3 regions of the Pseudomonas sp. A014 genome follow, and region 1 is predicted to be linked to each of the others. Evidence: riboswitches for the same ligand, from Rfam matches in the RefSeq annotation. Region 1 holds a riboswitch; each other region holds the start of a gene.

Region 1 (9,891 bases):
CTGTCGGACAACTGGCCGATGCTCATGCGTGTGTAGGTCAGGTTGCGCCGCGCTTCGAGCAGCAGGCGCTGGTGGATCACCTGCAGCGCGGTCTGCCCGCTCAGCGCGCGGCACAGCTGGTTGAGCTGCAGGCTGGTGATGCCCAGCCGTGCAGCGAACTCATCGACCGACAGGTGCTGGCGGTAATGCGCTTCGACCAGGCGCAGGTAGTGCCCGAGCAGGTGGCGGTCGCGCTCGTCGCGGTTGCGCGGTGCCTGGCCCAGTTGCTGGCGGCGGCTGATCCACACCATCAGGGCGGTCACCAGCGCCTGCAGCATGGCGGCGCGAGCGGGTGCGCTGCCCTGGTACTCCTGCTGCAAGGTGTCGATCAGCCCGCGCAGGCGCGTGCGGTCGCGGCCCAGCGGGTAGCAGGCCGCCGATGCCAGCACCGCCAGTGGCGCACCCAGGCGCTGCTCGAGGTCGGCCACCAGCGCCGTACCGAAGGTCAGTACATGGCCCTGGATGTCGGCGCTGAAGCGAAAGCCATGCACCGTCAGCGGTGGTACCACCTGGATCGCCGCCTCGTGGATCTCGCTGCGTCGACCTTCGATTTCCACCAGCGCGTGCCCGCGCTGCACGTAGAGCAACTGGAACAGTTCGGCATGCTGGTGCGGCTTGATTTCCCAGTGGTGCAGGCGGCTGCGTGCGGGGATCGATTCGCAGTGCAGCAGATCGGTGCCGGGCCAGGCGTGGTTCTCGCCATAGAGCTGAAACAGCGGTACGCCGGGAAGGGAGAATTTCATGGTCGGGACACCTGTGCGCTGATCGCACGGAATTTTGAAAAGTGCAGATTTTCCATCGGATATGACACCTTTTCAGCTTTTTGCGCCAGTAAAAATGCAGGGGCTAACCCGAATAACGTATGCCGGCTGCCGCCAGTACGGCATCGACAAGGCGAGACAACAACAATGAAAACCCAGGTTGCAATCATTGGCGCCGGCCCTTCTGGCCTGCTGCTTGGTCAACTGCTGCACAAGGCGGGCATCGACACGCTCATTCTCGAACGCCAGACCCCTGAGTACGTGCTTGGCCGTATCCGCGCCGGTGTGCTGGAGCAGGGCACCGTTGACCTGCTGCGCGAGGCCGGGGTATCGGCGCGCATGGACCGTGAGGGGCTGGTGCACGAGGGTGTCGAACTGTTGGTGGCAGGGCGCCGCCAGCGCCTGGACCTCAAGGCCCTGACCGGCGGCAAGACGGTGATGGTGTACGGCCAGACCGAAGTCACCCGCGACCTCATGCAGGCCCGCGAGCAGAGCGGGGCGCCGATCGTGTATGGCGCGAGCAACGTGCAGCCGCACGGGCTCAAGGACGAGCGGCCCTACGTGACCTACGAGAAGGACGGCCAGTTGCACCGCGTCGAGTGCGATTACATCGCGGGTTGCGACGGTTTTCATGGCGTTTCGCGCCAGAGCATTCCACAGGGCGTGCTCAAGCAGTACGAGCGGGTCTATCCGTTTGGTTGGCTGGGGTTGCTGGCCGATACCCCGCCGGTCAACCACGAGCTGATCTATGCGTATCATGATCGTGGTTTCGTGTTGTGCAGCCAGCGCTCCACCACCCGCAGCCGATACTACCTGCAGGTGCCGCTGGACGAGCGGGTGGAGAACTGGCCCGATGCACGTTTCTGGGACGAACTCAGGGCGCGTCTGCCCGAGGACGTCGCCGCGCGCCTGGTCACCGGCCCCGCGCTGGAAAAGAGCATCGCGCCGCTGCGCAGCCTGGTGGTCGAGCCGATGCAGTACGGGCACCTGTTCCTGGTGGGGGATGCGGCGCATATCGTGCCACCGACCGGGGCCAAGGGCCTGAACTTGGCAGCCTCGGATGTCAACTACCTGTATCGCATCCTGGTCAAGGTCTACCGCGAAGGCCGCACCGACCTGCTGGAGCGCTACTCACCGCTGGCGCTGCGGCGGGTCTGGAAGGGCGAGCGTTTCAGTTGGTTCATGACCCAGCTGCTGCATGATTTTGGCGAGCACAAGGATGCCTGGGACCAGAAGATGCAGGAGGCCGACCGGGAGTACTTCCTGTCGTCCGAGGCCGGCCTGGTGAACATTGCCGAGAATTATGTGGGCTTGCCGTACGAGGCGGTGGAGTAGCGGGCTTGCGAACACCTTATTCAGCCCAATCCCTGTGGGAGCGGGCTTGTCCCGCGAACACGGGCGTAGCCCGTGCCAGGCAGCGCGGTGCACTTGGCACGGGCCAGCGCTTCATCAACGCTCCAGCATCGCCACCATCTCTGTATACCCGCGTGCGCGCGCATGCTCCAGCGCCGTCACGCCATCCTTGTCGGCAATCGCAGGGTCCGCGCCTGCCGCCAGCAGCCGACGCACGATGTCCACATGGCGCGGGCCGCCGTCGCCAAGGATCACTGCCTCCAGCAAGGCGGTCCAGTGCAACCGGTTGAGGTGGTTCACGTCCACGCCCGCGTCGATCAATATCTGCACCGTTTCCACATGACCACGCTCGGCCGCCGGGATCAGCGCGGTGCCGCCGTAGCGGTTGGTGCTGGCGAGGTCGGCGCCGTGGGCCAGGGTCAGGCGCAGGATCTCGTTCAGGCCGCGGGCACCGGCATACAGGTAGGGGCTGTCGTGGATGTTGTCCTTGGCGTTGACATCGGCGCCGGCTTCGATCAGCACTTTGGCCGCGTCGATATGGTTGCCTTGGGTCGCCGCCAGCAGGGGCGTGCGCCCTTGGCCATCGCGGCTGTCGAGCGCCAGTGGTTCCTTGAGCAAGCGACGGATGGCAGGTGCATCGTTGCGCTGGGCGGCATAAAGCAGGCGGGTATCCATGGAGGTGGTCTCGGCGTGGGCGGCAAGGCAGGTGAAGGCCAGCAGGCAGGCGGCGAGGGTGTGGCGCATGCGTGGGGCTCCTGAGGCAAAACCTCATCCTAGGGAAAAAGTTGCCGGCGACTGAAACGAATTATCTGGATGACCGGTAGTGGATTTCCGAATGCATCAACGTTGCCCGGCGTGAAGGGCCATGCTAGAAGTCAGGCTCGTCATTTGAAAACCGAATACCCTCATGTCCATCAGCGTAAAACCGAATAGGGCTCTGTTCGACCTCGACCTGTTGCGCGCCATCGTCGTGGTCGCCGATTGCGGCAGCTTCACCACGGCTGCAGCGCGCCTGCATTCGACCCAGTCGACCATCAGCCAGAAGGTGCGACGCCTCGAGGAGATGGTCGGCCATCGCCTGCTGGTGCGTGGCAATCGCGACGTGCTGCCCACCGACGCCGGGCAGACGCTGCTTGGCTATGCCAGGCACATGCTGGCGCTGAACGACCAGATGCTCGAGGCCCTGGCCGGGGCCATGGTTGGCGTCACCGTGCGCCTTGGCGTGCCCGAAGACTTCGTCGGCGGGCGAACCACCAATGCGCTGTCGGCGTTCAGCCGCCTGCACCCGCAGGTCAAGCTGGAAGTCACCAGCGGTCTGTGCCGCGACCTGAGCCAGGCCTACGACAATGGCGAACTCGACCTGGTGCTGCTCAAGCAGCGACGCAACAGCCGCGAGGGCGTGTCCTGCTGGCCCGAGCGTCTGCAATGGATCGACAGCGTACGCATGCCGGCCTTCGAGCTTGACCCGGTACCCTTGGTCACCTTTCCGCCGCGCGGGCTGTACCGCGAAGACATGATCCATGCCATCGAAGGCATGGGCCGCCGTTGGCGAATCAGCTTCACCAGCTCCAGCCTGTCCGGGATCCAGGCCGCGGTGGCCGACGGCATGGGCGTGAGCCTGCTGCCGCCGCGCGCGGCCACCGCCGAGCACCGGGTGCTGGGGGCGGCGCAAGGTTTGCCGGAGGTGGACAGCTACGAGATCGTCATCGTCCACCGGCCAACGGCCGACGTGATGGTCAAGGCCCTGGCGCAGGTGCTGACCGAGCTGCTGGCCGGGGATGGCATCTGAAGGCTCCGATCAGCGTCAGACGGTTGACCACCTGCGCACCACTGCGTAGCCTTGCCGCTTCGAGGTTCTCCGGCGCTGCCGGAGCTAAGACGGGAACGCGGTACAAGCCGCGGCTGCCCCCGCAACTGTAAGCACTGAACAGGTTCGACACAGCCACTGCGCCCACGCGCGGGAAGGCGTCGCCCTGACGGCTGGACGTCGTGCAGTGCAAGCCAGGAGACCTGCCTCGCAACGTTTTCGACTTTCAACCGGGCGGGGTGATCCGGTGGCGAGCGAGTCCGGCCGGTCGGCCGCGGCTTTCGTCCCGCATGCCCGCACCATTGCTGCCAAGGGCATCGCCACATGAAAACACTGGCCAAACTTCCCGTCACCATCGTCACCGGCTTCCTCGGCTCGGGCAAGACCACCTTGCTTCGCCACATGCTCGACAACGCCCAGGGGCGACGCATCGCGGTCATCGTCAACGAGTTTGGCGAGTTGGGTATCGACGGCGAAATCCTCAAGCAGTGCAGCATCGGCTGCACCGAGGAAGAGGCCAACGGCCGCGTCTATGAGCTGGCCAACGGCTGCCTGTGCTGCACCGTGCAGGAAGAGTTCTTCCCGGTGATGCGTGAGCTGGTCGCCCGTCGCGGTGACCTGGACCACATTCTCATCGAGACCAGTGGCCTGGCCTTGCCCAAACCGCTGGTGCAAGCCTTCCAGTGGCCGGAAATCCGCAATGCCTGCACCGTCGATGCGGTGATCACCGTGGTCGACAGCCCGGCCGTGGCCGCCGGCACCTTCGCCGCCTACCCGGACCAGGTCGACGCCCAGCGCAAGCTGGACCCCAACCTGGACCACGAATCCCCGCTGCACGAGCTGTTCGCCGACCAGCTGGCCAGTGCCGATCTGGTGGTGCTGAACAAGGCTGACCTGATCGACGCCGAGGGCCTGGCCAAGGTCCGCGCCGAAGTCGCCGAAGAACTGCCGCCGGCCGTCAAGGTGATCGAGGCCAGCAGCGGTCGCCTGCCGCTGGATGTGTTGCTGGGCGTAGGGGCCGAGTCCGAAGTGCATATCGATGGCCGTCGCACCCACCACGATTCGCACCACGACGGCGACGATCATGACGATCATGATCATGACGCCTTCGACTCCATCTCCATCGACCTGCCTGAAGCGGACGAAAGCCTGCTGCTCGATGCCCTGACGCAACTGGTCACCGAGTTCGGCATCCTGCGTGCCAAAGGTTTTGCCGCGATCCCCGGCAAGCCGATGCGCCTGTTGATCCAAGGTGTGGGCACGCGCTTCGACAAGCACTTCGACCGCGCCTGGCGCAGCGACGAGCCGCGCATCACCCGTCTGGTGCTGATCGGTCAGGACCTCGACGCGGCACAGTTGGAAGCGCGCCTGCGCCAGGCCCTGGGCGCCTGATCCATGCACCTGCTGCGGACCCAGCCCGGCGGCTTCGTGCCGGACGACAGCATTGCCGACCTTGGCCAGACGCCCGCCGAGCTGGTGATTCTCTGCAGCGGCGACTCTCACCTGGCACTGCTCGCCGAAACCGCCGAGCAGTTGCCGGACGATTTCCCCAGCCTGCGCCTGGCCAACCCCATGCAGGTGCAGAACCACGCCTCCGTCGACTTGTACATCGACGAGGTGTTGCGTCACGCCAAGGTGATCCTGGTGTCGCTGCACGGCGGTGTCGGCTACTGGCGCTATGGCGTAGAACAGTTGGTCGAACTCGCGGCGCGTGGCGTGCAGTTGATCCTGGTGCCCGGCGATGACCGCCCCGACCCTGAGCTGACGCAGTTGGGCACGGTGCCGACCGAGCAGGCCGAGCGGCTCTGGCACTACCTGCGCCAGGGCGGCAAGGCCAATGCGGTCAACCTGTTCAATTGCCTGGCCAGCCAGTGGCTGGGGCGCGACTATGCCTGGGACGAACCCCAGCCGCTGCCGCGCACCACGGTCTACCACCCCGGCAAGCCCAGTGCGGGGCTTGAAGACTGGTTCCCCGAGTGGCACCCGGAGCATCCGGTGGCGCCGATCCTGTTCTACCGGTCGCACCTGCAGGCCGCCAACACCGCGTTCATCGATGTGTTCTGCCAGCGCTTGCAGGCGGCAGGGCTGAACCCATTGCCGATCGCAGTCGCCAGCCTCAAGGAGTCGGCCTGTCTGGAACAGGTCGAGGCGTGGCTCGACGAGGTCGACGCCGAGGTGGTGATCAACACCACAGGCTTTGCCTTGTCCAGCCCGGAGCGGCCCAACCTGCGCCCGCTGCGCCGCGACGTGCCGGTGTTGCAGGCGATCTGCGCCCAGGACAACCAGCCCGGCTGGGAAGCCAGCGAGCAGGGCTTGGGCGCGCGCGACCTGGCGATGCACATCGCCTTGCCGGAGCTGGACGGGCGCATCATCACCCGGCCGGTCAGCTTCAAGGACCTGGCCTGGCGCAGCGAGCGCAGCCAGTCCGATGTGGTCTGCTACAAGGCCCATCCCGAACGCATGGATTTCGTCGCCGAACTGGCGCGGCGCTGGGTCGAGCTGGCGCGACTGCCCAATGCCCAGAAGCGTGTGGCGCTGGTGCTGGCCAACTATCCGACCCGCGACGGGCGTATCGGCAATGGCGTAGGGCTCGACACGCCGGGCGCCGCGCTCAACATCCTGCATGCCCTGCAGGCCGAGGGCTACCCGGTTGCGGGCCTGCCGCAGACGGGCACGGCGCTGATCCACGAACTGCTCGGCGGCGTGACCAACGACCTGGACCACCTCGACCAGCGTCCCTGTGCCCAGAGCCTGTCCCTGGACGACTACCTCGCGGCCTTCGCCTGCCTGCCCGAGGCCAACCAGCAGGCAGTGCGCCAACGCTGGGGCTCGCCCGAGCAAGACCCGATGTTCCGCAACGGCCGGATGATGATCGCCGGTCTGCGCTACGGCCTGACCTTCGTCGGCATCCAGCCGGCCCGGGGCTACCAGGTAGACCCGAGCGCGGTGTATCACGACCCGGACCTGGTGCCGCCGCACGGCTACCTGGCGTTCCATTTCTGGTTGCGCAACGGCTTTGCCGCCGATGCGCTGATCCATGTCGGCAAGCACGGCAACCTGGAGTGGCTGCCCGGCAAGGGCGTCGGACTGTCCGCCGAGTGCTGGCCGGATGCGCTGCTCGGCCCACTGCCGAACATCTACCCGTTCATCGTCAACGATCCCGGTGAAGGTGCCCAGGCCAAGCGCCGCACCCAGGCGGTGATCATCGATCACCTGATGCCGCCGCTGACCCGCGCCGAAACCTACGGGCCGCTGCGGCATCTGGAGCAGCTGGCCGACGAATACTACGAGGCGCAACTGCTCGACCCGCGCCGCGCCCGCGAGCTGCAGCGCGACATTCTCGAGCTGGTCAAGGCCAACCATATCGACCGTGACCTGCAGCTCGAAGGGCAACTGGACGATGCGGCTGTCTGGCTGCCGCGCCTGGACACTTATTTATGCGACTTGAAAGAGTCGCAGATTCGCGATGGCTTGCATGTCTTCGGCCAGTCGCCGCAAGGGCGCCTGCGCAGCGATACGCTGCTGGCGCTGCTGCGGGTCGATCGTGGTGACGGCCGCGGCGGCAATGCCAGCCTGCTGCGCGCGCTGGCACGTGCTCTGGAACTGGCCTTCGACCCGCTGGACTGCGATCTTGGCCAGGCTTGGCAAGGGCCGCGTCCCGAGCTGCTGCAGGCGCTGGATGCTGCGTTGTGGCGCACCCAGGGCGATACCCGTGAACGTCTGGAGATACTCGCCCTGGCCCTGATCGAAGGGCGCCTGGCAGTACCCGATACTGCGCAATGGCAGGCGGTGCATACCGTGCTGCAGGCGCTCGCCGACGAAGTCGCGCCGAACCTGGATGCCTGTGGCGCCGCCGAGATCGACGGCCTGCTCGCGGCCCTGGCCGGGCGTTTTGTGCCGGCAGGCCCCAGCGGCGCACCGAGTCGCGGGCGTCTGGACGTGCTGCCCACCGGACGCAACTTCTACACCGTGGATGTGCGCAACCTGCCCACCACCACGGCCTGGCGCCTGGGCTTTGCCTCCGCCAGCCTGATCCTCGAGCGCCACCTGCAGGAACATGGTGATCACTTGCGCCAGCTCGGGCTGTCGGTCTGGGGCACGGCGACCATGCGCACCGGCGGTGACGACATCGCCCAGGCCATGGCACTGATGGGGGTGAGGCCGGTATGGGCCACCGGCAGCCAGCGGGTCGATGACTTCGAAATCCTGCCCCTGAGCCTGCTCGATCGTCCGCGGGTCGATGTAACCTTGCGCGTGTCGGGGTTCTTCCGCGACGCCTTCGGCAACCTGATCCGCCTGTTCGACGCGGCGGTACAGGCCGTGGCGGCGCTGGATGAGCCGGACGACCTCAATCCGTTGGCTGCCCGCGTGCGTGCCGAGCGCGCGGCGCTGCTGGCGCAGGGTGTCGATGCCGAGCAGGCCTCGCGTCAGGCGGGTTGGCGGGTGTTCGGCGCCAAGCCGGGTGCCTATGGCGCGGGTGTGCAGAACGCCATCGACGGACGCCTCTGGCAGGGGCGCGCCGACTTGGCCGAGGTCTACCTCAACCATGGCGGCTATGCCTATGGTGCTGCCGATGAAGGCACGCCGGCACGGGCCCAGTTCGCCCAGCGCCTGGGGCAGGTCCAGGCGGTGTTGCAGAACCAGGACAACCACGAGCACGACCTGCTCGACTCCAACGACTACTACCAGTTCCAGGGCGGCATGCTCGCAGCTGCCGAAACCCTGGCCGGCGCCACGGTCGCCAGCTACCACGGCGACCACAGCCAGGTCGATCGCCCGCGTATCCGCACCCTCAAGGAGGAGCTGAACCGGGTGATCCGCGCGCGTGCGCTGAACCCGAAATGGATCGACGGGGTCAAGCGTCACGGCTATAAAGGTGCCTTCGAACTGGCGGCGACGGTCGACAACCTGTTCGCCTTCGATGCCACTACTCACCTGATTGACGATCACCATTACCAGTCGCTGGCCGATGCCTACGTGCTCGATCCGGCGACCCGAGCATTCATGCGCGAGCATAACCCGCACGCCTTGCACGATCTGACCGAACGGTTGCTGGAAGCCCAGCAGCGTGGTCTGTGGCAGGCGCCGGGCGATTACCGCGAGGCCCTCGAGCAGCAGTTGCTCGACGGCGAGGAAGAAGCCTGAAATGACCGAACCCCTGCAGTTCCCCCTGGCCGCCGTGGTCGGTGCCGAAGACCTCAAGCTGGCCCTGTGCCTGACCGCCATCGACCCGAAGATCGGCGGTGTGCTGATCGAAGGTCCGCGTGGCATGGCCAAGAGCACCTTGGCCCGGGGCCTGGCCGACCTGCTCGGCGCAGGCCCTTTCGTGACCCTGCCGCTGGGCGCGACCGAAGAGCGGCTGGTCGGTACTCTGGATCTTGATGCTGCGCTGGGGCAGGGCAAGGCACGCTTCTCGGCGGGCGTGCTGGCCCAGGCGGATGGTGGGGTGCTCTATGTGGATGAGGTCAACCTGCTGCCCGACCCACTGGTGGACCTGCTGCTGGATGTGGCGGCCAGCGGCACCAACCGTGTCGAGCGCGACGGCATCTCGCACCGTCACGCCGCGCGTTTCGTGCTGATCGGCACCATGAATCCGGAAGAGGGCGAGCTGCGTCCGCAGTTGCTCGACCGTTTCGGCTTGAACATCGCCCTTGAAGGCGCGCCTGAGCCGAACGACCGTCAGCAGATCATCCGCCGCCGCCTGGCATTCGACAGCGACCCCGAGGCCTTCTGCGCGCAGTGGGCAGCGGCCCAGGCGCAGTTGCGCGACCGCTGCCAGCACGCGCGTGAGCGCCTGCCGGCCATTGCCCTGGACGACCAGGCGCTGGCCTGGATCACCGAGCGTTGTTTCGCTGCGGGTGTCGATGGCCTGCGTGCCGACCTGGTCTGGTTGCGGGCGGCACGCGCCCATGCCGCGTGGCGCGGTTCTGC
Region 2 (9,891 bases), 900 kb from region 1:
CCCCCAGCGAGATGGTCACCGTACCCACTGGGGCGATCGGTGTTTCGGCGACGATCCGGCGCAGGCGTTCGGCGACATTCATTGCCACGTCCAGGCTGGCACCGGGCAGCAGCATGAGGAACTCCTCGCCGCCGATGCGGCACAGCACATCGCCTTCGCGGCAACAGGTGCGCATCAGCTCGGCCAGCGAGCGCAGTACCTGATCGCCGATGTCGTGGCCATGCTGGTCGTTGATTCGCTTGAAGTGATCGATATCCAGGACGATGACGCAGAAGCTGCGGTTATCGGCCTGCAGCAGCGACAAGCTCAGGTCCAGGTGACGACGGTTGCCAAGGCCGGTGAGCGGGTCGGTCTGTACATCCCGGTTCAGGCGCCCGATGCGCTCCTGCAACAGGTTCAACCCGAACAGCAGGGCACGCTTGAGCTCGGCGGCCTCGAAATACCAGGCACGCACGGCATGGATGCGTTCGTGAGTGTCGGCCTTGTCCAGGCTGCGGGCGCCGGCAGCCAGTTGCCAGAGTGGTCGGGTGATGGTCAGCGCGAGCCACCACAGGGCAAGGCCGCCGAGCAGGGCAAGCGGTACGGAAATGCCGACCACGTTGAGGATCAGCCGCTGCGACGGTTGCACGGTCTGTGCCAGCGGCTGCTGGGCGACGATGCCCCAGCCGCTGATCGGCACCGTGGCGAAGCCTGCGATCATTTCCTTGCCGAGGCTGTTGGTGAACTGTTGGGTGCCGCTGCGCTTTTGGTGCAATTGATTGATCAGCGGGTTGTCATTTACCACCGTGCCCACCCGTTCGGCGTCGGGATGATAGAGCAGGCGGCGGTTGTGATCGACCACGTAGAGGTAGGAGCCATCCTGATAGAAATGTTCGCCCAGCAGGCTGTTGAAGATGTTGTGCTGGCGCAGATAGAGGCTGCCGCCGACATAACCCAGGTAGCGCCCGTCCTTGGCGAAGATCGGCTGCGAGGCGACGACCACCAGGTTGTTGGCCTTGGAAATGAACGGCGTCGAGATCAGCGCCCGGCGCTCACGCAGCGCTTCCAGTGACCCCGGCGTTTCCAGGTGTTGTCCGAGCATGGTGCGCAGGGGCGCGGGCGAGATCGCTCGCAGGACACCTTCGCTGTCGACGAAGAAGGTGGAGTTGAAGGCATTGCTCTGGGCCAGCAGGCGTTCACTTTCGCGTTGCAGTCGGGCCGTGTCGTCAAGCGTCCCTCCGCTGGTGTCGGCACTGAACGCGAGCTGCTTGAGCGCGCCCTCCAGGAACAGTTGGGTGATCGAGGCCAGCTTGGCTGCATATACCAGGTTCGATTCCAGGGAGTGATCGATCAGCAGTTGTCGCTGCACCCGGTAGCTGGCGAAGTAGCTGGTCAGCAGCATCACCACGGCGGTGAGTGTCGACAACAGGAGGATGAGCGTGCGCAGGTCCAGGCGCAGGCCTTTCTTGGCGTGTGGCAATCCGGAACTCACTGGGAAGTCGATTTGCGCAACATTACTCGGAATGCGTGCAGTCAGCTACGGGGCGAAACGAACGGGCCGCCAGCGGGTTTCATTTGCCGGGTGCGCTCAGCTCCGAGAGTTCGTCTTCCACCTGCTGCATGCGCTCTTCAGCCAATGCCTGTACGTGTTTGTCCTGCGCTGTGGCGCGCATCAAACCGGTCAGTTTCTCGCTCAGGCGCTTGCCTTCCTCGCTCTCGCCCAGCTGCCGGGCTTTCTGCGGGTCCTGGGTGGCGGCAACGATGGTGTCGAACTCGGCATCGCTGAAGTTCTTCTCGCTGTAGAGCTTGAACAGGTCCTTGCGTTGGTCGTCGACGGTCAGGTGCTTGCGCAGCACGTCCTTGATCTTGTCCTGCGGCACCTGCGGGTGGGTCATCGCCAGCAGTTGGGCCATGCGCTCGATGTTGTGGTCGTAGGCTTCCTGCAGCGGCAGGTTGGCCAGGATCCGCTCTTCGCGGGTGGGTTTCTGGTCGCAGGCGGCGAGGGTGGCGAGCAACAGCAAGGGCAGCAGCAGTTTCGGCAGGCGAGGCATGGGGGTGGCTCTGGAGGTTCGAGGGAAGTGAGTTTACTGCAAGGCCCGCAGGCACGGCAGTGTGGGAAAGGTCGTGGGCAAGTGTCCTGCGCTGCCAGGTAGAGGCTCAACACCGCGTTTTTGACGTGGGGCCTGTTGCGCTCGGTTAATACGGGCCGTACCGACCAAGGAGACCTCCATGCATATCGATCACTTGATTAGTGGCATCGTGCCGGCGCTGCCCTTCGCTTCGTCCGAAGACGCCCAGGCGTTTCTATCGAACCTGGAAGCCGAGGATCAGATTGCCCTGATCTCGGCGCTGTACTTCGGCCGCTCGCATCTTCACAGCGATACCGTCAACGAAGACTACCTGCCCTACCTGCTTTCCGGTGACATGAACCGGTTCTGGGAACAGGGCAATGTTGCACCGAGCGACTTTGCCACCGTCCTTTATGAAAAGGGCAGCAACCTGGTCAGTTACTACGACGCGTTCATCCGCGCAACCGACGGATCGGGCTACGACCGTTCGAACTACTGAACCCTGGGTCGCCCGGGATCAGTCCTTCATCGGATTACGCAAGCGCACCCAGACGATCGCGGGCAAGGCCATCAGCAGCCATTTGAGGTACTGGTTCACGCCAAAGTGTTCGCAGAGCGTGCCGATGGCCGTGCAGAGCACGACCACCACCACGAACTGAATCATCCTGTTCATCTCGGGGTTTCCGTCGTTGGGAGCGGCGATGGTAAACGATTCGGGCGCTTTCGCTCACAGATACTTGAGCCAGCGAATGTCTCGGCGGCGGGCCTTGAATCCGGCGAACTGCCGCACTGGCCAGTACAGGGCGGCGGCCAGCAACGCTGCAACCAGCCACAGTGCGCCCACGCTATCGAAACCGAAGTACTCGCCCTGGTTGTGCCCGAACAGGCCGACGCTTGCCAGGTAGAGGGCTTTCAGCGCGTAAAGGTGCAGCAGGTAGAAGAACATCGGTGCACTGCCGAACACGGTCAGCACGCCGATCCAGCGTGCCTGGCCGGCGCGCTCGAAGGCACGCAGCAGCAACAGGCCGACACCCAGGGTCAGCAGCAGGAACAGCAGCGACGGCGGGTACTTGGTGATGTTGAACAGGCTCATCAGGGTCTGCGTCAGATCGGGGTAGAGCTGCCACTGGGCCTCGCCATAGCCGTTGAGCAGACGCAGCGCGACGAAACCCACCAGCGCAGCGCTACCGGCGAACAACAACTGACGCTGGCGCTTGGCGGTATCGCTGCCACGCGCGAACCATGGCCCCAATGCATAGCCCACTGCGATCACGCCGATCCAGGGCAGCAGTGGATAGGAGGTCCGCAGGCGCAGGTTCTGCGATACCTCGAGCCAGCCGCGATCATGCAGGATCGCCCAGGGTGCGTGCAGCAGCGTACCGGGAGCAAAGTGCAGGCCGTCGAGCAGGTTGTGGCCGGCGATGATGATTACACCCAGGGCCAACAGCAACGGCCGCGGCAGCCACACCAGCAGCGACAGGACGATCATGCTCAGGCCGATCGCCCAGATCACTTGCAGGTAGATCACGCTGGGCGGCAGCTGGAAGGTCCAGGCGAAGTTGACCAGGGTGAACTCCAGCACCACCAGGAACAGCCCGCGCTTGAACAGGAACGCCGAGACATCGCCCAGGCCCTGGTGCTTTTCGCCGTAGAGCCAGGCGCTCAAGCCGGTCAGCATGACGAACACCGGGGCACACAGATGAGCGAGGGTGCGGCTGGCGAACAGTGCGGGCTCGGTGGCGTCGATGGTCATCGGGTCGCTGACCTGGCGATGCAGGAAGAAGGTTTCGCGCACGTGGTCCAACAGCATGATCAGGATGACCAGGCCGCGCAGGGCGTCGATGCTGTGCAGGCGGGAGGAGGGTGGGGTGGATGGCATGGGTCTGGGGCGGCGTTGAGTAAGATTTGGAATGTTATCTTATATCTTTGCTGTTGTGGTGATGTTGAGGGCCCTATCGCGGGACGAGCCCGCTCCCACAGGTTCTTTACTGATCCTGTGGGAGCGGGCTGGTCCCGCGATAGGGCCGGCACTTACAACCAAACAGCATCCCAGTGCGAATACTCCCGCACACTCCCAACCAGCCCCGCACGCAGCGGGTTGGAAACGATGTACCGCGCCACGGCTTGAACATCCTCCTCCCTGCGGATAGCTCTGTCCTGGTACCCAGGCTGCCAGATCCGCCCTGTACCCCCACCTGTCTGGTAAAGCGCATGACTGGTCCTGGACTTGAACCTGCGCATCAACGCTCCTAGCGTCCCAGTGCGCAACTCGATCAGCCAGTGGAGATGATCCGGCATCACAACCCAGGCCAGGGAGCGACATGACTGTTCCTCTTCGGCGTGACGCAGTTGCTGGACGACTGCACGTGCCGGACGCAGAAACTGGAAAAAAGGCTGGCGGGAGCGCGTGACGGTGGTGAGCAGATAGATTCTGCCGGGCTCGGAAAAGCGGCCACGGCGCAACAGGCTGGAATGAGGGCGATCCATGCTTTCTCCTTGAACATTCTTCCTTTGATCAAGGTAGCGATACTGTGGCTGGTTGCTCGGGAGATTTTTTGCTGAATGTGCCGGCCCTATCGCGGGACCAGCCCGCTCCTACAGGATCAGTGAAGAACCTGTGGGAGCGGGCTTGTCCCGCGATAGGCCGGCAAGGCCTACATCATCAGAAGCTGTAGTCCACCGTTGCGAAGTACGAGCGTGGCGCGCCCAACAGCCATTGTTCGCCACTGTGCGCGGCAACCACGTAGTCGCGGTTGAACAGGTTGTTCAACTGCAGGCCCAGGCGTACGTCGGGCAGTACCTGCCAGCCGAGATTGGCATCGACTACGGTGTAGCCGGGGACGCTGTAAGCGTTGGCGGTGTCGGCATAGCGCTGGTCGACGTAGCGCAGGCCGATGCCGGCGTCGACGGTCTCGCCGAAGCCCTTGTTGAGCCAGAGGTTGGCGGTGCGGCGCGGAACGTTGGCGGGGCGGTTGCCGGCGCGGTCCTGGGCGATGCCGCCGACGATCTCGTCGAAGTCGTCGTACTTGGCGCGGACCACCGAGGCGTTGGCCGATACCTGCCATTGGTGGCCCAGATCCAGCTCAAGCGCGGCTTCCAGGCCGTCGGAGGTCTGCTGGCCAGCCTGCTGTTTCTCATGGCTGATCGGGTCGTCGACCAACAGCTTCTTCTTGACGATGTGATACGCCGCCAGGGTCCATTCACCACGCCCATCCCAGAAGCGCTGCTTGAGCCCCAGCTCGGTCTGCTTCGATTCGGTCAGGTCGTAGTTGATCTGGCTCGGGCTGAGGCTGATCAGGTTGCTCACCCCGTCTTCGCTGGTGGAGTACTGGCCGTACAGCGACAGGTTGTCTGTTACCGCGAATACCAGGCCGGCGCGCCAGTTGCCGCCTTGCAGGCTGCGGTCGACTCGCGTGTCGTTGGTCAGGTTGTCACGGTCTATGTGGTTCTGGTCGCGGCGGATACCGGTCACCAGCGACAGGCGATCGGTCAGTTGGGTACGGTTCTCGGCGAACAGGGCGAAGGTGTGGGTGGTCGAGAGGGTCTGTGGACGTGTGACGTTCTGGCTCTGGAACCCGCCCGGTGCCGGACTCCAAGGATCGTCGTAATCGCCGCCGACATCGTTGTACGGCGAGTTGCTGTCGACATTGAAACGGATCTTGTTGTACTCGGCACCGACCACGGTCTTGCTGTTCAGCCCGAACAGCGAATGATCGGAGGTGAAGCTCTGGCGGTCGCCGATCTGCTCCTGGTTGTGCTTGATCTCCAGGTAGCTTGCCCGCTCCAGCTGCTCGCGGGTCGGATCCCAGGTGTAGTCCTCGGCATTGCGCCAGTGCCGACGGCTCTTGATGTAGTACAGCTGGTTGCTGGCCGTGACGCTGTCGCTGAGGGTCCAGTCGGTGTTGAAGCGGGTCCATTCGTCGTGGTAGCGCTGCACGTCGTTCTGAATGTTGTAGTTCTTCTTGCGCAGGCTGTCGCGCAGGTGGCCGTCGATCAGCGGCGTGCCAAAGTAGTTCGAGGGCTGTGCGTCGCCACGCTCATGGGCGAGGGTGAAGCTCAGGTCGTCGGTGGCATCGAAGCGCAAGGCTGCACTCAAGGCCAGGCTGCGCGAATCGGTGCGGTCGACCCAGCCATTGCCTTCCTGCTTGTTCACGGTAACGCGGTAGCTGAGGCGCTCGCTCAGGCTGCCGCCGCTGTCCAGCCCCAGTTGCTGGCGATCCCATGAGCCATAGCCCAGGCGCAGGTGGTTGCGGATCTCACCGGCGAAGGGTTTTTTCGGGATCACGTTGATCACAGCGCCCGTGGCGCCTTCGCCATAAAGCACCGAGGCGGGGCCGCGGATCACATCGATGCGCTCGACCATCCACGGGTCGACCGGAAAGGTCTGGGTGCCGGCGCCGGTGTACAGGCGCGAGCCGTCGAACAGGGTCATCACCGAGGCGTGTCCGGTGAAACCACGCGCGGAGAGGGCGGTGTTGCCGTTGCCCGGGGTGCCGACGGAGGTAATGCCGGGCGATCGGGTCACTGCATCCTGCACCGTGAGGTTGGCGCGCTGCTGGATCTGCTCGGCGGTGATGCTGGTGGTGCTGGCTGGGGTCTCCAGGGCGCTGAGGTTCAGGCGCGAACCGGCTTGGGTAGGGGTTGCCAGATCGACGATCTGTTCGTCGCGGGTCTCGGTGATCGCCGTCGAGGGCAGGTCGAGGACCTTGCCTTGCGGCTGCTCGGCCAGCGCCGGCAGGGACACGGCCATGCAGGCGGCCAGAGTTTGAAGCTTGAAGTGTCGGGACATGTCGTTCCACGGGTTCAGGAATGAATGGATCCCGGTGGAAACAACGCAAAGACGAGCAGACACGCACGCAGGCGCGCACGCGAACACCGGCCTGCGCCCGCCCACCGCGGGTTTGCCAACAGAAGCGTCAGGCCGGTCTCCGGGCTTGCGAGGGTCGTGAAGCCTTCACCTTCCCATGCCTGAGCACAGTGGTGTGTCGAAGGATTCGCTCGCTTACCGTTGCGGGGGCAGCGCCGGACTTGTCTGCAAAGACGCACCGGCTTCCCGTTTCACCCTGCGCACGGCGGCGCAGGACACCTGAAACTGGCGGCATCTGACCATCGAACGCAGGGGGAGTCAATCGTTTGGATAGGCGAAAAAACGTGATGGGCTACAGGGTTGCGCGTTTTTATTAGATTTTTTTCGAACTTTTCCGACTGACGTTGTCTCGAACCGCTCGTTCGCCCTTTTTATTCAACGTCATGGAGACTTTTGCGAATGTTTACTGGAAAACTGCTGCGTCACACTTGCGCCCTGGCCCTCCTCGGCGCGCCGCTGGCAGCGATGGCAGCCCCCAGCACCGAGCCCCTGTTCACCTTCGGCCTGCTCGGTTCCTACGACAAGTTCAAGTTCGAAGGCGGCAGCGACTCCGACAAGGAGCACCTGGGCCAAGGCGGTGTGTTCGCCAACTTCGGCAACAAGATGACGGCCGAGTCCGGCTTCATCTACCAGATCGGTGCCGAAGCCAAGTACGGCAAGAAGAACGACAACAAGCTCAAGGAGGCACAGGCCGACCTCGACCTTGGCTGGCGTGCCGCGCTGGATGCGCGCAACTTCGTCGACGTGATCGTCGGTGGCGGTTACAGCTGGACCCGTTTCGAGCCCGAGATCAACGACCTGGACACCAAGTTGACCTACAAGTCGCCGTTCGCCAAGGCCGCGCTGGGTTACAACCACCAGTTCGATGCCTCGACCCTGCGTGTCGAAGTCGGTGCTCGTCACACCATCGATGGCCGTGCGCGCTTGAAGGTCGACGACTTCGGCAGCGACAGTGTCGACATGAAGGACCGTACCAACCCGTATGCCGAAGTCACTCTGCTGATGAACCAGCAGGGCGGCATGCCGATCCAGGCGGGCGTGTACTACACCCGTACCGAGTACAAGATCGACGAGGACTCGCCGGTTGCCGACAACAACAAGCTCAAGCGTGACGAGTTTGGCGTGAAGGTCGGCCTGGCGTTCTGATGCCTTCGATGGTTGTACGCCGTATGTAAGGGCAGCCTCGTGCCGCAATCTCGGCACGAGGATTCCCCAGCAGGCTCAAGGGTGCCTAGCGGCCCCGGCGCCGAGACACCCGTGCCTCGATATTCTTGCGTCCGATCAGCAGTGCCGGTTTCTCGGTTACCGGCTCATCGGCCAGCCACTTGTACATCACCAGGCAATCCACCAGCCCCAGTGCTGCATGACGAAATGCCTTGGGCAGGCGCCCGACGGTCTCGAAACCGAGCTTGTGCCACAGCCCCACGGCCACCTCGTTGCTCGCCACTACCGAATTGAACTGCAAGGCCAGAAAACCCTCCTGGCGCGCCAGCTTCTGCGAGTGCTCGCACATCAGCCGTGCCACGCCACGTCCGCGTGAACGGGGTGTGACCATGTATCCGCAATTGCCCACGTGCGCACCCGGGCCTGCGGCATTGGCCTTGAGGTAGTAGGAACCAAGCAGCTCGCCATCCTCTTCGGCCACCAGGGTGTGCAACGGAAACTCCAGCCACAGCGTGCGCGCCTGCTCCTGCGACATCTGCGGGTCGTATGCGTAGGTTTCGCGCGCCTGGACGATGGCCTGGAAGGTCGGCCAGAAACGCTCGAAGTCTTCCGCGGTCATGGGGCGAATGTGGATCATGTCGGTTCCTGCTCGGGCTGGGCCGGCAAGTCTGGGTGGATGGGCGCCGTCATGCAAGGGCTGTGGCGCCCGAGAGCGTCAACTGCCGGCCTTGCCGACCGCATCCAGCGCCCGTGCCGAATACACCAGGGCAGCGCCCGCGTTCATGGCCACGGCCACGCCGAGGGCTTCGGCGATTTCCTCGCGGGTCGCACCGTGCTTGACCGCCTGCTGCGAATGCACGGCGATGCAGCCGTCGCAGCGAGTGGTCACCGCCACGGCCAGGGAAATCAGCTCGCGGGTCTTGGCGTCGAGGTGGTTGGTCTTGGCGCCGGCAGCGCTGGCGGTGGCGTAGCCGGCCACGGTGTCGGGAGAAAGCTGCTTGAGATCGCCGATGCCGGCCATCAACTGCTTACGGTAGGCGTCCCAGTCCATCATGCTCATCGTCTTCACCTTGTCAGGTTGGCAACAGGAGCTTTCAGGCTAGTCGAAGATGGGGGGAAGGGCAGGCCTCGTCACCGAGGGGCAAGGAGGCCGCAGGACGTGTCAGATGTAGATGAACAGCAGCACCAGTGCCGCCACCACGGCCCACTTCTCGAGGTAGTAGCGGGTGCGGTTGCGCTTCTTCATGGCCTTACCACGTTCGCGGATCTTGTAGATGCGCGTGAACAGGCGATTGATGCCGCCGGTCTTGTCGTTGGCATCGTTGGGCGCGGCTGCGGCGGCCATGACGTTGCGGCTGAACCAACGATTGAAGGCGCTTGCCCAGCGGTACTTCAATGGGCGCTCGACGTCGCAGAACAGGATGATACGGTTGTGCTCGGTGGTATTGGCCGCGTAGTGGATGTACGTCTCGTCGAAGATCACCGCCTCGCCGTCGCGCCAGGAATACTTCTCGCCGTCCACATCGATGTAGCAACCATCGTCGTTCGGTGTGTCCAGGCCCAGGTGGTAACGGTAGGAGCCGGCATAGGGGTCACGGTGACGAACCAGCTTGGCTCCCGGCGGCAGGGTGGCGAACATCGCCGCCTTGACCGTGCCGATGCCTTGCAGCAGTTCGGTCGTGCGTGGGCACAGGGTCATCGCCGAAGGGTGGCTCTCGCCGTACCACTTCAGATAGAAGCGCTTCCAGCCGGTCTTGAAGAACGAGTTGAAGCCAACGTCATCGTAGTTGTCGGATTTCTTGATCTCGCCGG
Region 3 (9,891 bases), 580 kb from region 1:
GCTCGCTGGAGAGCACCGCGGCGGTGCGCATTCCTACGGTGCTGGCGGCCTATAACCAGCGTTATCCGAAGGTCGACCTGGACCTCTCCACTGGCCCGTCGGGGACCATGCTCGAAGGGGTGCTGTCCGGGCGGCTGGTGGCAGCCTTCGTCGATGGCCCGGTGCTGCATCCGACACTTGAGGGCATGCCGGTGTTCGAGGAGGAGATGATGGTCATCGCACCCCTGAACCACGCCCCGGTCAGTCGCGCCCAGGATGTCAACGGCGAAAGCATCTACGCCTTCCGTGCCAACTGCTCGTACCGGCATCATTTCGAGAGCTGGTTCGTCAAGGACAAGGCCGTCCCGGGCAAGATCCACGAGATGGAGTCGTACCACGGCATGCTCGCCTGTGTCAGCGCTGGTGCAGGCCTGGCACTGATGCCCCGCAGCATGCTCGACAGCATGCCCGGCGCCAGTACGGTCAGCGCCTGGCCGTTGTCCGAGGACTTTCGTTACCTCAAGACCTGGCTGGTGTGGCGTCGCGGTACGGTGTCACGCAGCCTGACCATGTTCATCCGCCTGCTGGAGGAGCAGGCCGGCTGAGGGGGTCAAGGCGAAAAAACCGATACCTTGCTAACTTTTTTCCTATTCGATAGTGGCAAATGACTTTCATCTTTCATCGCGGCTGACGATAATCAGAAAAGTATTACTACTTGTGACCCCAGGTGGGATGGCCTGGGGCGCAAGCGAAGAACGAGAGGCCAAGCCTCCACTTGCTGCAGGCACGACCCACCAGGGCACCTGCCCGTGAAGACCTTCTGGAGTAGTCATTGATGAAAACCCGTCTTGCCACCTCGCTGGCCGCCGCAGTACTGGCTCTGGCCGGTGCCAACCTGGCCCAGGCCGCGCAAATCTCCGGTGCCGTGGGCGCCACCAGCCAGGGCGACATGACCTATCGCATCGGCCTGTCGTTCGACTGGGACAAGAAGTGGCTGCAGAGCAGCACCGGTCACCTGACCGGTTACTGGGATGGCGCCTACACCTACTGGGAGGGTGGCGACTACAGCGGCGCCCACTCCCTGTCGTTCAGCCCGGTATTCGTCTATGAGTTCGGCGATTCGGGCTATGTCCCGTTCATCGAGGCCGGTATCGGCCTGGCCGCCTTCTCCAAGACCGACGTCGGTGATCAGAAGCTGGGCTCGTCGGTCAACTTCGAAGACCGCATCGGCTTCGGCCTGAAGCTGCCGGGTCAGCAGAAGATCGGTATTCGCGCCACGCATTACTCCAACGCCGGCATCAAGCAGCCGAACGACGGCATCGAGTCGTACGCGCTGTTCTACAGCGCCGGCTTCTAAGCGCTGCCTGTGCACCGTCGGTATCGGTCCGACGGTGCATCACGCCGCGCCATGCGAGCCCTGGCTACCAGGTCAGGGCCGGCGAGCAGTACGCAGTTATCGTTCAACTCAGGCCTTGCGTCGCAGCAAGAGGATGAAGAACAGCCCGCCGATGGCTGCCGTGGCGATGCCGATCGGCAGATCCTGCGGGGCGATCAGCGTGCGTGCGCCAACATCGACCCAGATCATGAACAGCGCCCCGAGCAAGGCACAGGCCGGCAGCAGCCGGCGATGTTCGGCACCCACCAGGCGGCGAGCGACGTGGGGCAGCATCAGGCCGACGAAACCGATGGCGCCCGACAGCGACACCAGCACACCGGTCAGCAACGCCGTGCCGACGAACACCTTGGCCCGCACGCGCCGGGTGTCGAAGCCCAGGCTGACCGCGGTCTGCTCGCCACTCATCAGCGCGTTCAGCGCCCGCGCCAGGCTCATCAACAGCACGAAGCCCGCCAGCACGCAAACGGTCGGCAGCCACAACAGCGACCACTGTGCCAGGCCCAGGCCACCAAGCATCCAGAACATCACCGAGGCGGCAGCATGCGGGTCGCCGGTGTAGAGCAAGAGGTTGGCGGCGGCCATCACCACGAACGACACCGCCACCCCGGCCAGCAGCAGGCGATCGCTTTCCAGGCGCCCACCACGACTGGCCACGCCGAGCACCAGCAGCATGCTGCCCAACGCGCCGATGAACGCGGCCAGGGGCAGGCTGAAGGCCCCGGCGAACGGGCCGAGAAACAGCACCACCAGCACTGCGCCGAACACCGCCCCGGAGCTGACGCCCAGCAGGTGTGGATCAGCCAGGGGGTTGCGGGTCACTGCCTGCAAAGCGCCGCCGACCAGTGCCAACCCTGCACCGACCAGCGCCCCCAGCAGCACGCGCGGCGCGCGGATCTGCCAGATGATCTGCGCGTGGCCGCGGCTCCAGTCGCCGCTTTGCCCCAGCCCCACCTGCTGCAAAACAATGCCGACGACTTTGCCCAGTTCAACCTGTGCCGAACCGAACCCCAGTGACACCAGGCACGACAGCAGCAAGGCCAGCAGCAGCGAAACGATCAGCAGGCGATAGCCCGCAGGGCTGCGAATCGGCATCAGCGGCGGGCCTCGGCGAACTGCTGCGGATGCAAGGCCGTGGCCAGGGTCTCGATGGCCTGGGCGTTCTCCACCGACGGTGTCACCTCCAGGTACGACAGCACCACGAAACGCTGCTTGCGGATCGCCTCGACACTGCCCAGTGCCGGGTGCTGTAGAAGGAAGTCGCGTTTCTGCTGCCAGCTGGTGGGCCCGTAGTCGACGATGACGATCACCTGCGGATCGCGTTCCACCACGCTTTCCCAGTTCACCTGGGTCCAGCTGGCGGCGACATCGCTCATGACGTTATCGCCCCCCGCAGCGCTGATCAGCGCCTGGGGCATCCCCAGGCGCCCGGAGGTGGTGGGGCGGTCTTCGCCACTGTCGTAGAGGAATACGCGCGGCCGTTGCTTGACCTCGGCCATCTGCGCTGCGACGCGCTCGACGCGTTGGCGCAACTGGTTGACCAGCGCGGTAGCGCGCTCGCGCACATCGAAGATGCGGCCGAGGTTGTCCAGGTCGCGGTAGAGGTCGTCGAGGCTGGCCTGGCGTTGCGGCATGATCCAGGAACACGACTCGCTCAGTTCGTAGACCGGGATATCGAAGGGCGCGAGGGTCTGTGGGGTGACCGGCCCGCCGATTCGCATGCCGTAGCTCCAGCCGGCGAGGAAGAAGTCGGCGTTGGCATCGAGCAGGTTTTCCACCGACACGTAGCGCGGCGCCAGCTCTGGCAGCCCTTCGAGTGCTTCGCGCAGGCTTGGGTCGAGGGTTTTCCAGCCGCTGATACCGCTGTAGCCGGCCATGTGGTCGCGCAGGCCGAGCGCGAGGAGCATGCCGGTGAGATTGATATCGTGGCTGACGGCATGCTGCGGCGCATGGGTGAAGGTGACGTCGCGTTCGCAACTGCGCACGGTCAGTGGATAGTTGTCGGCCTCGGCGGCCAGCGGCAGGGCGGCCAGCAGGGCCAGGCTGGTGAGCAGCGATTTCATGCGGGGCTGATCCAGGTAATGCGTGGATGGGAGGCCAGCGGGTGACGGTCGACCAGGGCCTGCACGCCGAACACCTCCGCCAGGCACTGCTCGGTGAGCACCTGCCCTGGCGTGCCGTGGGCGACGATGCGCCCGGCATCGATCACGTACAGCCGATCGCAGAAGGCGGCGGCCAGGTTCAGATCGTGAAAGCTGGCCAGCAGGCTCAGGCCGGTGTTGCGCAATTGCTGAAGTAGCGCCAGCTGGAAGCGTGGGTCGAGGTGATTGGTCGGCTCGTCGAGGATCAGCAGCCGAGGTTGCTGGACCAGTGCCCGGGCCAGCAGCACGCGCTGTTTTTCACCGCCCGACAGGCAGGTAAAGGCATCGAAGGCGCGCGGCAGCAGGTCGAGCCTGGCCAGGGTATCGTCGATCAGACTCGCGTCGCCATCACCGTCGAACCAGCCCAGGTGCGGGGTACGGCCCATGGCAACGACGTCACGCACACTCAAGCCGAAGTCTTCGGGGAACTCCTGCAGCATCACCGCGATGCGCTGGGCGACCCAGCGTGGGCTGCGCTGCCAGATATCCTCGCCATCGAGGTGCACCTGCCCGGCGATGGGGCGATTGAAACGGTAGGCGCAGCGCAGCAGGCTGGTCTTGCCACTGCCGTTGGGGCCGATCAGGCCGACGAATTCACCGGCGCCGATCTGCAGGTCGATGCCCTCCAGCAGCGGCTGTCCACCGCTGTGCGGTGACCAGTGCAGGCCTTGGATATGCAGGGTAGGGCATGACATGGATGAACCAACCGTCGCAGGGTGAGTGATACCCGAACGGTGGAGGTGCGCGCAGCTGTCGCGGGCGCGCGGCTGCCGCGAGAACCGGCCTGCGCCCGCCCACCGCGGGAGTTGCCAACTGCTGTGACAGGCCGGTCTCCGGGCTTGCGAGGGGCATGAGGCATTCACCTTCCCATGCCGTTGGCACAGTGGTGTATCGAATGCTTCGCTCGCTTACCGTTGCGGGGGCAGCGCCGGACTGCTCGCAGGGGCGAGGCACCGGCTTCCCGTTTAATCCCCGGCTCGGCGGCAGGGGACACCTGAAACAAGGGGCGCATCTGAGCATTTATGGGGTGGGGAGTCAACCGGCCCTGTCGCGGGGCACGCCCGCGCCAGGGCCGACACGTTCAGGCCGGCAATGATCAGCTGCGCTTGAGCACCAGCGTCAGGATGTCGTAACTGGCCACCAGTTCACCGAGCTGGTTGGTCACCTCCACATCCCAGGCCACCACCCCTTGCGGCTGCCCCAACGGGCTGGTCTTGCCCTGGTCGATCTTGCGCTTGCAGGTCAGGCGCGCCTGGATCGTGTCACCGATCCCCACCGGGTTGATGAAGCGCAGGGTGTCCAGCCCGTAGTTGGCCAGTACCGGCCCTTCGCCTGGCGATACGAACAGCCCGGCCGCCGCTGACAGCACGAAGTAGCCATGGGCGATGCGCTTGCCGAACTGCGACTGCTTGGCGGCGATCTCGTCGAAGTGCATGTAGAAGTGGTCGCCCGACAGGCAGCCGAAGTTCACCAGGTCCGCTTCGGTGACGGTACGTCGGTGAGTCAGCAGCGATTCGCCGATGCGCAGTTCATCGAAGTAGCGACGGAACGGGTGCACCTCGGTCTCGATCACTTCGGCGCCGCGCACGTGCTCGCCGGTCACCGCCGCCAGCATGCTTGGCGAGCCCTGGATCGCGGCACGCTGCAGGTAGTGCTTGACCGCCCGCAGGCCGCCGAGCTCTTCGCCGCCCCCCGCACGCCCGGGGCCGCCGTGCTTGAGCTGTGGCAGCGGCGAGCCGTGCCCGGTGGACTCCGGCGCGGCTTCGCGATCGAGCACCAGCAGGCGGCCGTGCCAGGCGGCGGCCGCGGGAATGGCCTTGGCGGCGATGGCGCGGTCGCGGGTCACCAGGGTCGCCACCAGGCTGCCCTTGCCACGCGCGGCCAGGACCAGGGCTTCGTCCAGGTCCTCGTAGGCCATCAAAGTGCTGACCGGGCCGAACGCCTCGATATCGTGTGCGCCGCCTTCGGCGTGTGGGTCGCGTGCGTGCAGCAGGGTCGGGGCAAAGAACGCACCTTCGGTTACACCTTCGCCCACCGGCGAGAAGCCGTCGTCGGCGCCGAACAGCTGGTCGCAGCTTTGCAGCAGGCTGCGCACGCGCTCACCGACGTCACGCTGCTGGTCATGGGAGGCCAGCGCGCCCATGCGCACGCCTTCGACCGACGGATCGCCCACCACCACCTTGGCCAGGCGCTCGCGCAGGCGGCTGGCGACGGCATCCAGGTGCCTGGCCGGCACGATGGCGCGGCGAATGGCGGTGCATTTCTGGCCCGCCTTGGTGGTCATCTCGCGTACCACTTCCTTGACGTACAGGTCGAACTCCTCGTCGTCGGGGGTCACATCCGGCCCGAGGATGGCGCAGTTCAGCGAGTCGGCCTCAGCGGTGAAGGGCACCGAGTTGCGCACCAGGTTCGGTGTCATGCGCAGCTTGGCAGCGGTGTCGGCGGAGCCGGTGAAGGTCACCAGGTCCTGGCCTTGCAGGCGCTCGAGCAAATCGCCGGTGCTGCCGATCACCAGTTGCAGGCTGCCGGGCGGCAGCAGGCCGGATTCGTCGATCAGGCGCACTACCGCTTCGGTCAGGTAGCTGGTAGAGGTCGCGGGCTTGACGATGCACGGCATGCCGGCGAGGAAGGTCGGTGCGAACTTCTCCAGCATGCCCCAGATCGGGAAGTTGAAAGCGTTGATGTGCACCGCCACGCCTGCCCGTGGCACCAGGATATGGCTGCCGGCAAAGCGCCCTTGCTTGCCCAGTGGGATGGCCGGGCCTTCGTGCAGCAGGTTGCCCGAGGGCAACTCGCGGGTGCCGATGCCGGAGTAGGAAAACAGCGTGGCGTTGCCGCCTTCGATGTCGATCCAGCTGTCGGCACGGGTCGCGCCGCTGTGGTGGGAGAGGGCGTAGAGCTGCTCCTTGCGCTCGGCCAGGTACAGCGCCAGGGCCTTCAGGCGGGCGGCGCGCTGTTGAAAGTCCAGGGCCATGAGCCCGGCGAGGCCCTGGCGGCGGCCGAAATCCAGCGCTTCGGCGAAGTCCGGGCGTTCCTCATGGCTATAGGCGAGGACCTGCCCATCGAGGGCGCTGCGCAGGGCCTGGGCGCCGTGCTGGCCGATCCAGCGACCGGCGATGAAGCTCTGCAGGGTGTGGGCTTCAGACATGCTGTTCTCCTTTGAGGGGCGCGGTTACCACAGCGCCAGGGTGTAGCCGATGATCAGGCGGTTCTCGTCCACGGCGTTGGTCAGGCCATTGCCGGAACGGAAGGTGACGTTGCGCCAGCGCAGGCTGACGTCCTTGAACGGGCCGCTCTGGATGACATAGGTGATGTCGGTGTCGCGCTCGCGTTCGCGGCCATTGCTGAGGGTCGCGGTTTTGGCGTGGCGACCGTCGGTGTAGCGGGTCATGAAGCTCAGGCCCGGAATGCCCATCGCGACGAAGTCGTAGTCGTAGCGCACTTGCCAGGAGTCGAGACCTGCGCGGGTGAAGGTGTTGTAGGTGACCAGGTTGACGGTGTAGGGGTCGCCACCGTTGAGAAACGGAAACGCGCTGTCGCCGGACATCTGCTGCCAGGTGGCGCTGAACTTGTGGGCTTTCACGCCCAGGGTGAACATGGCGTTGAAGTTGCGGTTGTCGATGCTGCCTGCGCGTTCGGCGCCGTCGCCGCGGCTGTCGAAGTAGCGCAAGTCGCTGCGCAGGCTCATCCCTTCGCCCAGCGGCTGGGTGTGCAACAGACCCAGGTATTGCTGGCGATAGATCTCGTCGAGCTTGGCGTAGTAGTAGCTGACGCTGGTCTGCGGGGTGATCGCGTAACTGCCGCCGCCGAAGTCGAAGTGGTCGCTGCTGGCCGCGCCGTAGCCGATGTCGTCGCGTCCGGATGAGTCGCGCAGGTTGGCCTTGGTCAGACGTCCGGCGTTGACGGTCAGGCCCTTGAGCTCCTGGCTGGTCAGCAGGCCACCCTGGAAGGTCGATGACAGCAGGCGTGTGTCGTTGTACACCACCACGGGCAGAATCGGCTGTAGGGTGCCCAGGCGCAGGGTGCTCTTCGATACGCGCAGCTTGCCGGTCAGCCCCAGCTCGCTGTAGTCGTCCACCGGTTCCAGGCTGTGCGGGCCGAACGGCAGCAGGCCGGTGTTGCGCCGGTCGCGGCTGGAGTCGAGCTTGATCCCCAGTTGCCCCATGGCGTCCACGCCCAGGCCTATGGGGCCTTCGCTGAAGCCCGATTCGAAGCGCGCGGTGAAACCCTGGGCCCATTCCTCGGCCTTGGATTGCGGCGCATTGGACTGGCGGAAGTCGCGATTGAGGTAGTGGTTGCGCAGCTCGACGCGGGCGTGGCTGTCAGCGATGAAATCCGCCATGGCCGGCAAGGGCAGGGCGAGGGTGGCCAGCCAGGCGGCCGACTTGAGACGAGTGTGGTTCATTGTTGTTATATCCGACATTCGAGGTTCAAGGGTTCAGTGCTTGCTGGCGCCGGCAGCGCCGATCCCAGTCATGGAACGAATGAACTGGCCAAGGTAGCGACCACGCTCTTCGCTGGCCCGTTGCGAGCTGTCGGTGACCGAGAAGGCCCAGGCACCGAGAAAGGCCAGGCTCATGGAGAAGAGTGCCGGGTTGCTGTAGGGGAACAGCGCGCGCTCGTTGTGCAGCACGTTGACCCACACCGCCGGGCCCAGCACCACCAGCACGATGGCCGAGACCAGCCCGGCCATGCTGCCGGCTACCGCGCCGCGGGTGGTCAGGCCTTTCCAGAACATCGAGAGCAGCAGCACCGGGAAGTTGACCGAGGCGGCAATCGCCAGCACCAGACCCGAGAGGAAGGCGATGTTCTGCGATTCGAACAGCAACCCCAACAGCACCGCGAGCAGGCCGATCAGCAGGGTGGCGATGCGCGACATGCGCATTTCTTCCTGCTCGCTGGCCTGGCCCTTGCGCACGACGCAGGCATAGAGGTCGTGGGAGATCGCCGAGGCACCGGACAGCGCCAGGCCTGCGACCACGGCAAGAATCGTGGCGAAGGCCACTGCCGAGATGAAGCCCAGGAACAGGTTGCCCCCCACGGCCTGGGCCAGGTGCACGGCGACCATGTTGCCGCCGCCGATGATCGCGCCGCTGGCGTCGCGGTAGGCCGGCTCGGTCCCCACCATGACGATGGCGCCGAAACCGATGACGATCAGCAGCAGGTAGAAGTAGCCGATAAAACCCGTGGCGTAGAACACGCTCTTGCGGGCTTCCTTGGCGTCACTGACGGTGAAGAACCGCATGAGAATGTGCGGCAGCCCGGCGGTGCCGAACATCATGCCCAGCCCCAGCGAAATGGCGTCGATGGGATTGGACAGCAGTGCGCCGGGGGCCATGATCGCCTGGCCCTTGGCATGCACTGCCACGGCGCTGGCGAACATCGCCTCGGTGCTGAAGCCGAAATGCTTGAGCACCATGAACGCCATGAAGGTGGTGCCCGACAACAGCATCACCGCCTTGATGATCTGCACCCAGGTGGTGGCGAGCATGCCGCCGAAGGTCACGTACAGCACCATCAGTACGCCCACCAGGGTGACGGCGTAGAGGTAGCTGATGCCGAACAGCAACTCGATCAGCTTGCCGGCGCCGACCATCTGCGCCACCAGGTACAACAGCGCGACGGTCAGCGTGCCGAACGCGGCGCTCAGGCGTACCGGGGCCTGGGCCAGGCGGTAGGAAACCACGTCGGCGAAGGTGTACTTGCCCAGGTTGCGCAGGCGCTCGGCGATCAGGAACAGGATGATCGGCCAGCCAGCGAGTACGCCCAGGGCATAGAGCAGGCCGTCGTAGCCGTTCATGAACATCATCGCCGAGATGCCGAGGAAGGACGCGGCGCTGATCATGTCCCCGGCGATCGCCAGGCCATTCTGCATCCCAGTGAGGCCACCGCCTGCGGTGTAGAAGTCACTGGTCGAGCGGGTGCGGGCCGCGGCCCAGCGGGTCACCAGCAGGGTGAAGCAGACGAACACCATGAACATCGAGATGGCAGTCCAGTTCATTGCGCGCACTCCTGGCGAACCTTGTCGTTGAGTGGATCGATGACGCTGTTGGCGCGGTGCATGTAGATGCCGGTCAGGGCGAACGACAGCAGCACCATCAGCACACCCACCAGCATGCCGACGCTGGTGACGCCGCCATTGAGCGACTGGCCGAGCAGGCCGGGGGCGAAGGCCACCAGCAGCACGAAGCCGTAGTAGGCGGCAAGCATGGTCAGGGTGAGGCTGCCGTTGAGACGGCGCTTGCGGCGGATCAGTTGCTGGAAGTCGGGGTGCTTGCTGATGGAGTCGATGTGCTCGGGTGTCATGGGAAGCGGTCCTCTGTCTTGTAATTGTTTTTTCAGGTCACGCAGGGTGTTGCAGGGTTGCTGGCGGCCTCA

Evidence for each region. Region 1 has a riboswitch for cobalamin ahead of cobW (cobalamin biosynthesis protein CobW). Riboswitches for the same ligand answer to the same signal wherever they lie in the genome.
Region 2: linked by a shared signal. The riboswitch ahead of ACTYOL_RS14760 (TonB-dependent receptor) and the one ahead of cobW (cobalamin biosynthesis protein CobW) in region 1 are both predicted to bind cobalamin.
Region 3: linked by a shared signal. The riboswitch ahead of ACTYOL_RS13435 (ABC transporter ATP-binding protein) and the one ahead of cobW (cobalamin biosynthesis protein CobW) in region 1 are both predicted to bind cobalamin.

Annotation. Positions count from the first base shown of each region.
Region 1 is NZ_CP199001.1:2,355,964-2,365,854, forward strand. Features, by position in the region: gene ACTYOL_RS10725 (helix-turn-helix domain-containing protein) at 1-782, opposite strand, end outside; gene pobA (4-hydroxybenzoate 3-monooxygenase) at 948-2,135, shown strand; gene ACTYOL_RS10735 (ankyrin repeat domain-containing protein) at 2,250-2,897, opposite strand; gene ACTYOL_RS10740 (LysR substrate-binding domain-containing protein) at 3,061-3,942, shown strand; cobalamin riboswitch at 3,988-4,185, shown strand; gene cobW (cobalamin biosynthesis protein CobW) at 4,285-5,352, shown strand; gene cobN (cobaltochelatase subunit CobN) at 5,356-9,105, shown strand; gene ACTYOL_RS10755 (ATP-binding protein) at 9,107-9,891, shown strand, end outside.
Region 2 is NZ_CP199001.1:3,253,097-3,262,987, reverse strand. Features, by position in the region: gene ACTYOL_RS14790 (diguanylate cyclase) at 1-1,459, opposite strand, end outside; gene ACTYOL_RS14785 (hypothetical protein) at 1,551-2,030, opposite strand; gene ACTYOL_RS14780 (hypothetical protein) at 2,209-2,547, shown strand; gene ACTYOL_RS14775 (hypothetical protein) at 2,566-2,721, opposite strand; gene ACTYOL_RS14770 (DUF1624 domain-containing protein) at 2,776-3,927, opposite strand; gene ACTYOL_RS14765 (REP-associated tyrosine transposase) at 4,080-4,535, opposite strand; gene ACTYOL_RS14760 (TonB-dependent receptor) at 4,711-6,837, opposite strand; cobalamin riboswitch at 6,951-7,153, opposite strand; gene ACTYOL_RS14755 (outer membrane beta-barrel protein) at 7,315-8,061, shown strand; gene ACTYOL_RS14750 (GNAT family N-acetyltransferase) at 8,147-8,716, opposite strand; gene ACTYOL_RS14745 (carboxymuconolactone decarboxylase family protein) at 8,795-9,139, opposite strand; gene lpxO (lipid A hydroxylase LpxO) at 9,242-9,891, opposite strand, start outside.
Region 3 is NZ_CP199001.1:2,932,878-2,942,768, reverse strand. Features, by position in the region: gene ptrR (putrescine utilization regulator PtrR) at 1-584, shown strand, start outside; gene ACTYOL_RS13450 (acyloxyacyl hydrolase) at 815-1,336, shown strand; gene ACTYOL_RS13445 (FecCD family ABC transporter permease) at 1,445-2,467, opposite strand; gene ACTYOL_RS13440 (ABC transporter substrate-binding protein) at 2,467-3,435, opposite strand; gene ACTYOL_RS13435 (ABC transporter ATP-binding protein) at 3,432-4,208, opposite strand; cobalamin riboswitch at 4,321-4,526, opposite strand; gene paaZ (phenylacetic acid degradation bifunctional protein PaaZ) at 4,610-6,661, opposite strand; gene ACTYOL_RS13425 (OprD family porin) at 6,686-7,918, opposite strand; partial or broken gene ACTYOL_RS13420 (cation acetate symporter) at 7,952-9,520, opposite strand; gene ACTYOL_RS13415 (DUF485 domain-containing protein) at 9,511-9,819, opposite strand.